3 regions of the Nocardiopsis sp. LDBS0036 genome follow, and region 3 is predicted to be linked to each of the others. Evidence: predicted binding sites of a transcription regulator. Region 3 holds the regulator's gene; each other region holds the start of a gene.
The links. Region 3 encodes HrcA, which represses chaperone genes, less so after heat shock. Its sites were predicted from a motif close to TTGGCACTCTCNNNNNGAGAGTGCCAA; they were not measured.

Region 1 (4,051 bases), 2.4 Mb from region 3:
GCCCAGCAGGTAGTTCCACCGCGACAGCCCCACCGCCGGGGCGGCTTCCGTCATGGCCGGACTCCTCCAACTCGTGCCTTCATACCGGAAGCGTAGGACTCCGCGCCCGCGTCCGTCCGACGCTTCGCGGAACAACCCGGCTTAGCACGAGGAAGAGCGCCGTGCCTCACCCCGGAAAAGGCGAAACCGGGCGACCCCCGAAGGGGCCGCCCGGTCGTCGCGGGCGAGGTCGCGTATCCGGACCTCAGACACCTGCGGGCCCGGGGGCCCGAGGTCTCACGGACCTACTAGAAGTCCATGCCGCCCATGCCACCGGTCGGGTCGCCGGCGGGAGCGGCGGCCTTCTCCGGCTTCTCGGCGATGACGGCCTCGGTGGTCAGGAACAGACCGGCGATGGAAGCCGCGTTCTGCAGAGCCGAGCGGGTGACCTTGGTCGGGTCGATGACGCCGTCCTTGAACAGGTCGGTGTACTCGCCGGTGGCGGCGTTCAGGCCGAACCCGGGCTCCAGGTTCTTGACCTTCTCCGCCACGACGCCGCCCTCGAGGCCGGCGTTGATCGCGATCTGCTTGAGCGGCTCGGCGATGGCGCGGCGCACGATGTCGGCGCCGATGGCCTCGTCGCCCTCCAGCTCCAGCTTCTCGAAGGCCGGGACGCTGGCCTGGAGCAGAGCGACACCACCGCCGGGCAGGATGCCCTCCTCGACCGCGGCCTTGGCGTTGCGGACGGCGTCCTCGATGCGGTGCTTGCGCTCCTTGAGCTCCACCTCGGTGGCGGCACCGGCCTTGATGACGGCCACGCCGCCGGCCAGGCGGGCGAGACGCTCCTGGAGCTTCTCGCGGTCGTAGTCGGAGTCGGTGCGCTCGATCTCGTTGCGGATCTCGTTCACGCGACCGGCGATCGCGGTGGCGTCACCGGCGCCGTCCACGATGGTGGTCTCGTCCTTGGTGACGACGACCTTGCGGGCGCGGCCGAGCATGTCGAGCTCGGTGCTCTCCAGCTTGAGGCCGACCTCCTCGGTGATGACCTGGCCGCCGGTCAGCACGGCGATGTCGCCGAGCTGGGCCTTGCGGCGGTCGCCGAAGCCCGGGGCCTTGACGGCGACGGACTTGAAGGTGCCGCGGATCTTGTTGACGACCAGCGTCTGGAGGGCGCCGCCCTCCAGGTCCTCGGCGATGACGACCAGCGGGCGGCCGGCCTGGAGGACCTTCTCGACAACCGGCAGGAACTCGTTGTTGTTCGAGATCTTGGAGTTGACGATGAGGATGTAGGGGTCCTCGAGGACCGTCTCCATGCGCTCCAGGTCGGTGGCGAAGTAGGGCGAGATGTAGCCCTTGTCGAAGCGCATGCCCTCGGCGAGCTCGAGCTCCAGCCCGAAGGTCTGGCCCTCCTCGACCGTGATGACGCCTTCCTTGCCGACCTTGTCCATGGCCTCGGCGATGGTCTCGCCGATCTGGGGGTCGCCGGCGGAGATCGAGGCGGTGGAGGCGATCTGCTCCTTGGTCTCGATGTCCTTGGAGAGGTTGCCGAGCTCCTCGTTGATGCGCGCGACGGCGGACTCGATGCCGCGCTTGAGGCTGATCGGGTTGGCGCCGGCGGCGACGTTGCGCAGGCCCTCGCGAACGAGCGCCTGGGCGAGCACGGTGGCGGTGGTGGTGCCGTCACCCGCGACGTCGTCGGTCTTCTTGGCGACCTCCTTGACCAGCTCGGCCCCGATCTTCTCCCACGGGTCCTCGAGCTCGATCTCCTTGGCGATGGAGACACCGTCGTTGGTGATCGTGGGGGCGCCCCACTTCTTCTCCAGGACGACGTTGCGGCCCTTGGGGCCGAGCGTGACCTTGACGGCGTCAGCGAGCTGGTTCATGCCGCGCTCAAGGCCGCGACGGGCCTCCTCGTCGAACGCGATCAGTTTGGCTGCCATTGAGTTCTTGTCCTCCCGTGACCGGGCTGATACGCGATGGGACGAGGCATGCGCCCGCGACGGACGACCGCGGAACCTCCCGGCAACCCTGCTGCCGGGAGCCGCGATCTCGCAGCCTCGATCCGGTTAGCACTCAGTGAAGGCGAGTGCTAACCAGTTCCCTTTTTAGCACTCGACCCCGGCGAGTGCAAACGATGTGGTCACGATTTCCCATCCCGGCATTTCCGCATCTACCTGCATAAACACCGTATGACATGCGGGTTTTCCGCGCTGAGCGGACGGAGCCGCGCACCGGTTCCCACCTCTCCCGGCGCGCGGCTCCGCTCCCGCTCCGACCCTGCTCCACCGCCCCCGGCCGGGCTTCGCCCCCGGCTCCGGACGGACCCCGGCCCGACCCCGACAGCGGCGCCCCGGTCAGGAGCTGAGGCGGCGCATCGCCCGCGACCCCCCGGCCAGCGCGGCGACCGCCAGCACCACCGCCACGGCCCAGCCGAGGGCGACCGAGGCGTCCCACTGCCCGGCGAACAGGGCGCGCTCGGCGTCCACCACGTAGGCCACCGGGTTGGCCCGCGAGAGCGCGTACAGCCACGGCGGCGCCAGCTCCATCGGCAGCAGCACGCCGGACAGCAGCATCAGCGGCATGATCAGCGTCTGCACGATGGGCGCGAACACGTAGGTCTGCTTGACCGCCAGGGCCGCCAGGTAGGACAGCGTGGCCAGCCCGGCACCCAGGACGGCGAGCAGGAGCAGCCCCACGACGGCTCCCGCCAGCGACGCCTCGAACCCGAGCGGCACCACCAGCACGAGGATGAGCACCATCTGCGCCAGCATCATCACCACGTCGCGCAGGACCCGCCCCAGCAGCAGCGACACCCGGCTCACCGGGGTGGCCAGCAGCCGCTCGTGCGCTCCGGAGGACATCTCCGGCAGCAGCCCGAACCCGGCGAACCCGGCCGTGAACAGGCCGAGCATCACCAGCAGGCCGGGGACGAACCACTGCCACGGGTCCTGCCCCTCGGCGCCGGCCAGCCCCGTCAGCAGGGGCGCGAACAGCACCAGGTACAGCACCGGTTGCAGCATGCCGAAGAACAGCATCGGCGGCCGGTGCAGGAACGGCCGCATCTGGCGGGCGAAGACGGTCACGGTGTCGCGCACCAGGCCCGGCCCCCGCGCCGCGGGCGCCCCCGCCGGGGTCCCGGTCATCTCGTGGAAGCTCATGCCCCCTCCTCCCTCAGGCTGCGTCCGGTCAGGGTCAGGAACACGTCGTCCAGGGTGGGCCGCTGCACCCGGACGGAGAGCAGCGGGACCCCGGCCGCGTCCAGTCCGCGCAGCAGCTCGGGCAGCACGGTGTCCCCGCGTTCCACGCGCAGGCGCACCTCGGCGTCGCGCCCCGCGTCCGCGAGCACCTCCGCGGTTCCGGCGGAGGGCGCACGTTCGGCGATCCCGGCGGCGGTGCGCGCCTGCTCTGCGTCCGGCACGGTGAGGGTGACCAGGTCACCGGAGACCTTGCCCTTGAGCTCGTCGGCGGTGCCGTCGGCGATGACCCTGCCGTGGTCGATGACCAGGACCCTCTCGGCCATGTCGTCGGCCTCGTCGAGGTAGTGGGTGGTGAGCACGACCGTGGTGCCCGTCCGGTCGCGCAGCCGGGTGATGTGCTCCCACAGGTTGGCCCGGCTGTGCGGGTCGAGTCCGGTGGAGGGCTCGTCCAGGAACAGCAGCCCCGGCTCGTGGATGAGCCCCATGGCGATGTCGAGGCGCCTGCGCTGTCCGCCGGAGAGCTTGGTGACCTCGCGGTCGGCGGCGCCGCCCAGCTCCAGCTGGTCGAGGAGACCGTCGGCGCGGCGGCGCGCGGTGCGCCGGTCGAGCCCGTACAGCAGCCCCTGCGTGTACAGCTCCTCCCGGGCCCGCTGGTCCTCTCCGGCGCCGTGTCCCTGGCCGACGAAGCCGATCCTGCGGCGCACCTCGGCGGGCGCGGTGCGGACGTCGTGCCCCGCGACCACGGCGGTGCCCGAGGTGGGTTCGAGCAGGGTGGTGAGCATGCGCAGCGTGGTCGACTTCCCCGCGCCGTTCGGTCCGAGCAGGGCGACCAGTTCGCCCTCCGCGACGTCGATGTCGACGCCGCGGACGGCCTG
Region 2 (4,051 bases), 2.6 Mb from region 3:
GCGGGCCGGTCGCGGGGAGGGGGACACTCGAACACGGGGGCGGCGCACTCACCCGACGGCGACGCGTGGCGCCCCCGAATCCAGCCTAGGCCGACGCCTCCACCGCCCGCCAGCCCCCGTCGGGCCTGTGGACACCGGCACGCGCTCCTCGCGAACGGTCCCCCACCGGCGTCACCATCGACGCCGACGGTGACGCCGGTGGCAGGAGCACCGGTGAAGGCGGCCCCGTACGCGCACCGGTGGCGGAACCCGTCGCCCGCACCGGTCGGCCCGCACCGGTCGGCCCGCACCGGTCGGCCCGCACCGGTCGGCCCGCTAACCCCGCCGCGGGTCGCCCACCTCGCGGCACAGCAGGCAGAAGGGCCGCTCGCCGATCCGCGTGAGCACGACCGTCACCGACTCCGGGCCGGAGGCGCGCAGGTCCCGGCGCAGCTTCTCGGTGTCCACCGCCGAACCCCGCTTCTTGACGGTCACCGTCCCCGCCCCGAGGCCGCGCACCGCCGAGCGCAGCCGCTTCAGCGAGAACGGCAGCACTTCCACCACCTCCAGCACCCGCCACAGCGGCGAGAGCACAGCGCTGTCCGCGGTGAAGTACGCGATCCGCTCGTCCAGCAGGGCGCCGTCCACCCGCGCCGCCGCCTCCGCCACCAGGTGCGAGCGCACCACGGCCGGGTCCGGGTCGTACAGGTAGCGCCGGGCCGACGCCACCGGGGCCGGGCCCAGACCGGGGTCGGCGTCCAGGTGCGCCACCGCGCCCTCGCGGGCGAGCAGCCCCTCGCGCTCGTGCAGCACCGTCGCCCGGCGCCGCGGCCCGTCGGCCAGCGCGCCGAACCACAGGGCGGTCTCCTTCAGCTCCCCGTCCACCGAGATCCACTCGGCCGCCGCGTCCCCGGGCAGCGCCTCGTGCGGGATGCCCGGCGCGGCCTTGAGGCAGGCCGCCTGCGCCCCCGAGGCCAGGTCCACGGCCGTGTCCCACGGCGGGGAGTAGGCCGAGGGGTCGAACACCCGGCCGCGCCCGCCCCGCCGGGCGGGGTCGCAGAACAGCAGCGGGTACCGGCCGGGCGCGGTCGCGGAGGCGTCGCCCTCGCGGACCCGGGCCAGCCCGGACAGGCCCAGGGCCCCGATGTTGGCGCGGGCCACCGCGACCGTGAGGGGGTCGGCGTCCACGCCCTCGACCGGAACGCCGCGCGCGGCCAGGGCCAGCAGGTCCGCGCCGACCCCGCAGCACAGGTCGCCCGCGGCGGCGCCGTCCAGGCCCCGCCCCGACGACCCGGCCGAGCCGATCGCCCCGGCCATGCGATCCGCGCGGTAGTCGGCCACCACGCGCCGGGTGGACTGCTCCAGCCCGTTGGGCGTGAAGAACATCCGCCGCGCGAGTTCGCCGAACTTGGCCCGCCCGCGTTCGCGCAGGGAGACCTGGGTCAGGACGGCGTTTACCAGCTCGGATACGGGTAGACCGGGGTCGAGGGCCGCCACGCGCGGATCACCGCGCAGCAGTGAGGCCGCGGCGAGCTGGTCCCCGGCGGCGGCCTTCGGGTCCACCCCCGCCAGGACCTCCCGGCCCGCGTCGGTGAGCAGGGCCTCGAAGGCGGGCAGGCGCATGGGTTCCCCCCGGGCGTCGAAGGAGCGGTGTTCGGACGCGACCGGGCCCCGCCCCGGAGGGAGCCCCCGGGGAAGTCCCCTGACCGGGGGTCACGGTCACATTTCCATTCTGGCACTCTCGGGGGTAGAGTGCTAACCGCGACGAGGCCGGTCTGGCACCCGCGACGACAGGCCGCCGTGGTCGCCCCTTTTTCGCAGTCGGTCCGTGCACCAGTGCGGGCCGAGATCAGTACACCGAAACCTTGAAGGGGGAGGTCACACCGTGTCGACCGCCACCAAGACCGTGCTGAAGCCGCTCGAGGACCGCGTCGTGGTCCGGACGCTGGAGGCCGAGCAGACCACCGCTTCCGGTCTGGTCATCCCGGACACCGCCAAGGAGAAGCCCCAGGAGGGCGAGGTCCTGGCCGTGGGCCCGGGCCGCTGGGACGACGAGGGCGAGAACCGCATCCCGCTGGACGTGAAGGTCGGCGACGTCGTCCTGTACAGCAAGTACGGCGGCACCGAGGTCAAGTACGACGGCGAGGAGTACCTGGTGCTCTCCGCCCGCGACCTTCTCGCTGTCGTCGAGAAGTAGGTCTCCGCGGGGCCCGCTCCATCGGGCCCGGAGCCATCCGCATCCCGCACCGGTCGGCGCACAGCCGGGCGGGCGGGATGCTCTCTTTCGACCAGCCTGAAGAGGAAGCACCCACATGCCGAAGATCCTGGAGTTCGAGGACGACGCCCGTCGCGCCCTCGAACGGGGCGTCGACCGCCTCGCCAACGCCGTCAAGGTGACGCTCGGCCCGCGCGGTCGCAACGTCGTCATCGACAAGAAGTTCGGCGCCCCCACCATCACGAACGACGGCGTGACCGTCGCCCGTGAGGTCGAGCTGGACGACCCCTACGAGAACCTGGGCGCCCAGCTGGTCAAGGAGGTCGCCACCAAGACCAACGACGCGGCCGGTGACGGCACCACCACCGCGACCGTCCTGGCCCAGGCCCTCGTCCGCGAGGGTCTGCGCAGCGTGGCCGCCGGCGCCTCCCCGATGTCCCTGAAGAAGGGCATCGACGCCGCCGCCGCCAAGGTGTCGGAGATCCTCCTGGAGCGCGCCCGCCCCGTCGAGGAGCGCGCGGACATCGCCTACGTCGCCACCAACTCCGCCCAGGACGCCCAGATCGGCGACCTGATCGCCGAGGCGTTCGACAAGGTCGGCAAGGACGGCGTCATCACGGTGGAGGAGGCCCCGACCTTCGGTCTGGACCTGGACTTCACCGAGGGCCTCCAGTTCGACAAGGGCTACGTCTCGCCCTACTTCGTCACCGACGGCGACCGCCAGGAGGCGGTGCTGGAGGACGCGCTGATCCTGATCAACCAGGGCAAGATCAGCAGCCTCAACGACCTGCTGCCCGTGCTGGAGAAGGTCGTCCAGAGCAAGAAGCCCCTGCTCATCATCGCCGAGGACATCGACGGTGACGCCCTGGGCGCCCTGGTGCTCAACAAGATCCGCGGCACCCTCAACGTCGCCGCCGTCAAGGCGCCCGGCTTCGGCGAGCGCCGCAAGGCCATGCTCCAGGACATCGCGGTCCTCACCGGCGGCCAGGTCGTCGCCGAGGAGGTCGGCCTGACCCTGGAGAACGTGGACCTCGACGCGCTGGGCGGCGCCCGCCGCGTCACGATCACCAAGGACGCCACCACCATCGTGGACGGCGCCGGGGAGCAGTCCGAGGTCGAGGACCGCGTCCGCCAGATCCGCAAGGAGATCGAGGCGAGCGACTCCGACTGGGACCGCGAGAAGCTCCAGGAGCGCCTGGCCAAGCTCGCGGGCGGTGTCTCCGTCCTGCGCGTGGGCGCCGCCACCGAGGTGGAGCTCAAGGAGAAGAAGCACCGCCTGGAGGACGCCATCTCGGCGACCCGCGCGGCCATCGAGGAGGGCATCGTCGCCGGCGGCGGCGCCTCGCTGGTGCACGCTTCCAAGGCGCTGGACTCGGACGACCTCGGCCTGACGGGCGACGAGGCCACCGGTGTGGCGATCGTGCGCCGCGCCCTGGTCGAGCCCGCCCGGTGGATCGCGGAGAACGCGGGCGCCGAGGGCTACGTGGTCACCCACCGCGTGTCGGAGCTGGAGGTCGGCCACGGCTACAACGCCGCGACCGGCACCTACGGCGACCTGACCTCGCAGGGCATCCTCGACCCGGTCAAGGTGTCCCGCTCCGCCGTGCAGAACGCCGCCTCCATCGCGGGCATGCTGCTGACCACCGAGGTGCTGGTGGCGGACAAGCCCGAGGACGATGAGGACGACGGGCACGGCCACAGCCACTAGGCACGGCGGCCGGGCCTTCCGTGGGCCGCAGGTCCCAGGGCCCTCGGGCCTTCCGGACCCGAGGAACCCCGGAGCACGGCCACGGCGGCCGGGGCGCGTCCGGCGGACACGGCCCGGCCGAGACGGGGGCGGAGCGGTTGCTCCGCCCC
Region 3 (4,051 bases):
GCACCGGCGACGGGTCCACCGGCGAGGAGGGCGGCGGCGACGGCGGCGGAACCGGTGGTGAGGAGCCGTCCGGCGGCGACGGCACCGGCGGCGAGACCGGAGGCGACGGAACCGGCACGGGCGGCACCGGCACCACCGGAGGCGACAACGGCGCCAAGACGGCTCCCAGCAGCTGACACGCCCCTCACGGAGGGTCCGTCCCCGTACACGCCGGGGCCGGTCCCGCGCAGGAGTCACCCGCTGGACACAGACACACGGGAGGCGCCCGGACGCGTTCGGGCGCCTCCCGTGTGTTCAGCGTCGGTCCGTGCGCCCTACCAGCGGCCGGTGCGGGCCTGGAGCACCGACAGGGCGGCGACCCCGGCGGTGGAGGTGCGCAGCACGCTCGGCCCCAGCAGCGCCCGGACCGCGCCCGCGGCGTCGAACGCCTCCAGCTCGGCGTCGGAGAAGCCGCCCTCGGGACCGACCACCACGACGACGTCGGCGTCCTGTCCGACAGGCGGTTCCAGCTGTGACAGGCGGCTGGCGCCGTCCTCGTGCAGCACGACGCCCAGGTCCGCCCCCGCCAGCAGTTCGACCACGGCGGTGCGGTCGGCGAGGTCGGCCACCTCGGGCAGCCGCGCACGCCGGGCCTGCTTGGCCGCCTCGCGGGCGGTCGCACGCCACTTGGCCAGCGCCTTGGCGGCGCGGTTGCCCTTCCAGCGGGTGACGCAGCGCTCCGCCGCCCAGGGCACGACCGCGTCCGCTCCGGCCTCGGTCATCATCTCCACGGCCAGTTCGCCCCGGTCGCCCTTGGGCAGTGCCTGGACCACGGTCAGGCGGGGGCGGGGCGCCGGTTCCTCCCGGCGCTCCACCACCGCGCAGACGATGTGGTCCCCGCCCACGGCGGTCACCGTGCAGCGGGCGCGCAGACCGCGTCCGTCGGAGAGGTCGACGGTCTCGCCCTCCCGGATGCGGCGCACCACGGCGGCGTGGCGGCCCTCGGCGCCGTCCACCGTCACCCGGTCGGCCGCCAGGTCGGCGGCCTCGACCAGGAAGACCGGCGGCGTCACTTGGCGCCGAAGGCGTCGCGGATCTTGGAGAAGAACCCGCCGTGTCCGGGACTGAAGCGTCCCGGGGTCTGGTCCTCGCCGCGCAGTTCGGCGAACTTGCGCAGGAGGGCCTCCTGCTCCTCGTCCAGCCTGCTCGGGGTCTCCACGTCGACGCGGATGCGCAGGTCGCCCCGGCCGCCGCCGTCGAGGTGGCTGACGCCCTTGTTGGGGAGGGTGATGACGTGGCCGGAGTTGGTGCCCGGGCGCAGGTCGATGTTCTCGGTGCCGTCGAGGGTGTCGAAGGCGAAGGAGGCGCCCAGCGCGGCGGCCGTCATGGGGACGGTCACCGTGCAGTGCAGGTCGTCGCCGCGACGTTCGAAGGTGGGGTGCGGGCGCTGGATGATCTCCAGGATGATGTCGCCGCGCGGTCCGCCGTTGGGGCCGACCTCGCCCTCCCCGGCGAGCTGGATGCGGGTGCCGTCGTCGACGCCCGCGGGGATCTTGACGGTGCGGGTGACCTTCTCGCGCACCCGGCCCTCGCCCGCGCAGTCGCCGCAGGGGTTGGTGATGACCGAGCCCTGGCCCGAGCACTGGGGGCAGGGGCGGGAGGTCATGACCTGGCCGAGGAAGGACCGCGTGACCTGGGAGACCTCGCCCTGTCCGTGGCACATCTCACAGGTGGTGCGGTGCGAACCGGCCGCCGTCCCCTCGCCCTGGCAGGTCTCGCACAGGATGGCGGTGGGGAAGGTGATCTCCTTGCTGACCCCGAACGCGGTCTCCACCAGGTCGAGTTCGACGCGGATCTTGATGCTGCGCCCGCGGCGGACCCGTTCCCGGGGGCCGCGCCCGCCGGGCTGGCCGCCGCCGAAGAAGGCGTTCATGATGTCGTCGAAGGCGAACCCGCCCGCGCCGCCGAAGCCCCCGGCCCCGCCGCCGCCGGGCGCGTAGGGGTCCTGGCCCATGTCGAACATCCGGCGCTTGTTCTCGTCGGAGAGGACCTCGTAGGCCTGGGTCACCTCCTTGAAGCGCTCCTGGGTTGCGGGGTCCGGATTGATGTCCGGGTGGAGTTCGCGCGCGAGCCGCCGGTAGGCCTTCTTGATCTCGTCCTTGGACGCGTCGCGACGCACTCCGAGAACCTGGTAATAGTCTCTGGCCACTGGGTTACTGTCCTGCCAAAATCTGTCCGACATAGCGAGCCACGGCGCGTACTGCTCCCATCGTCCCCGGATAGTCCATCCGGGTGGGTCCCACCACACCGATCTTGGCGAGCGACTGGTTTCCCACACCGTAGTCCGCCGACACGATGGAGGTGGACCTCAGGCCCTCGTGGAAGTTCTCCGCGCCGATGCGCACCGTGAGCATCGACGGGTCCTTGGCCTCTCCCAGCAAACGGATGAGGACCATGTTCTCTTCCAGTGCCTCCAGGACGTCCCTGAGGCTGGCGGCGAAGTCGACGGCGGCGAGGTTGGCCGTCCCCGCGAGGACGATCTTCTCCTCGTGCCGCTCGACGAGGCTCTCCAGCAGGACGGAGAGGACCGACACCGCCATCTGGCGGTGTTCGGGCGCCACCTGCGGAGGCAGGTCCTCCACCGCGTCGGGCACGTCGCCGAGGTGGCGTCCGGCGATGGCCCGGTTCAACATCGCGCGCAGGTCGTTGACGGCGGCCTCGTGGACCTCTCCCAGGCCGTCGATGACGCGCTGCTCGACCCGGCCCGTGTTGGTGATCACGACCATCATGATCCGCTGACCCCCGAGGGGGACCAGTTCCACGTGCTGCACCGACGAGCGGGTCAGCGACGGGTACTGGACGATCGCGACCTGGCGGGTGAGCTGCGCGAGGAGCCGCACGGTCCGGGCGACGATCTCGTCGAGGTCCACGGCGCCGGTGAGGAAGGACTCGATGGCGCGCCGCTCCGCGCTGGAGAGCGGTTTGACCGAGGAGAGCCGGTCGACGAAGAGCCGGTACCCCTTGTCCGTGGGAACGCGTCCGGCACTGGTGTGCGGCTGCGCGATGTAGCCGTCCTCCTCGAGGGCGACCATGTCGTTGCGGATGGTCGCCGGGGAGACTCCGAGCCGGTGCCGGTCGGCCAGGGCCTTGGAACCCACGGGCTCGTTGGTGTTGACGAAGTCCTCGACGACGGCACGCAGGACCGCGAGCTTGCGCTCATCCAGCACTCGCCACCTCCTGGCACTCCATGGTCCTCAGTGCTAAGTCTACGCCCGGCCGCAAACCCTGACGGTTACCCGCGGGTGGTGAAGCCGCGGCGCGGCCGTGCCGCCCCTGCTCCCGCCGGGCACGCGGCACGCGCCGCGGCCGACGGGGCGCCGGCGCGCGCCACCAGTAGACTGCACGACCGTGGCTACCAAGGGAACCGGCCGTTACGGCCGCGACGTGCTCGCCGGGGACTGGCGCCGCCCGAAGAAGAAGGCGGTCCGCGAGGTGCCCCTGGAAAGGGAACTGGTCGTGGAGGACGCCGAGGAGGCGTTCTGCGGGGCGGTGATGGCCTGGGACAAGGCCACCGTCACGCTGGAGGACCGGCACGGCCGCCGCCGCGTGTTCGACCTCGCCCCCGCCGCGTTCCTGGTCGACGGCGAGCCGGTGACCCTCGTGCGCCCCTCCGCCGCTCCACGGGGGCCGCTGCGCAGCGCCTCCGGGTCGGTGGCGGTACCGGGCGCGCGGGCGCGCACGGCCCGGGAGAGCCGGATCTACGTGGAGGGCGTCCACGACGCCGAACTGGTGGAGAAGGTCTGGGGCCACGACCTGCGCGTGGAGGGGGTGGCCGTCGAGTTCCTGGAGGGGGTCGACGACCTGCCCTCGATCGTGGCGGAGTTCTCACCCGGGCCCGGCAGGAGGCTGGGCGTCCTGGTGGACCACCTGGTGCCGGGGTCCAAGGAGACGCGGATCGCCGAGCGGGTGCGCGGCGAGCACGTGCTGGTGGCCGGGCACCCCTACGTCGACGTCTGGCAGGCGGTGCGGCCGGGTTCCGTGGGGATCGGGGCATGGCCCGAGGTGCCGCGCG

Region 1: a site for HrcA is predicted at 2,085-2,111, ahead of groL (chaperonin GroEL). Genes of this name have one in related genera too.
Region 2: a site for HrcA is predicted at 1,712-1,738, ahead of groES (co-chaperone GroES). Genes of this name have one in related genera too.

What each region holds. Positions count from the first base shown of each region.
Region 1 covers NZ_CP141103.1:3,496,059-3,500,109, forward strand. The annotation lists gene groL (chaperonin GroEL) at 288-1,919, opposite strand; gene UIS43_RS14675 (ABC transporter permease) at 2,334-3,137, opposite strand; gene UIS43_RS14680 (daunorubicin resistance protein DrrA family ABC transporter ATP-binding protein) at 3,134-4,051, opposite strand, start outside.
Region 2 covers NZ_CP141103.1:3,295,120-3,299,170, reverse strand. The annotation lists gene UIS43_RS13815 (SAM-dependent methyltransferase) at 316-1,602, opposite strand; gene groES (co-chaperone GroES) at 1,865-2,176, shown strand; gene groL (chaperonin GroEL) at 2,292-3,902, shown strand.
Region 3 covers NZ_CP141103.1:5,938,329-5,942,379, reverse strand. The annotation lists gene UIS43_RS25265 (hypothetical protein) at 1-176, shown strand, start outside; gene UIS43_RS25260 (16S rRNA (uracil(1498)-N(3))-methyltransferase) at 315-1,052, opposite strand; gene dnaJ (molecular chaperone DnaJ) at 1,049-2,188, opposite strand; gene hrcA (heat-inducible transcriptional repressor HrcA) at 2,193-3,206, opposite strand; gene UIS43_RS25245 (DUF3097 domain-containing protein) at 3,388-4,051, shown strand, end outside.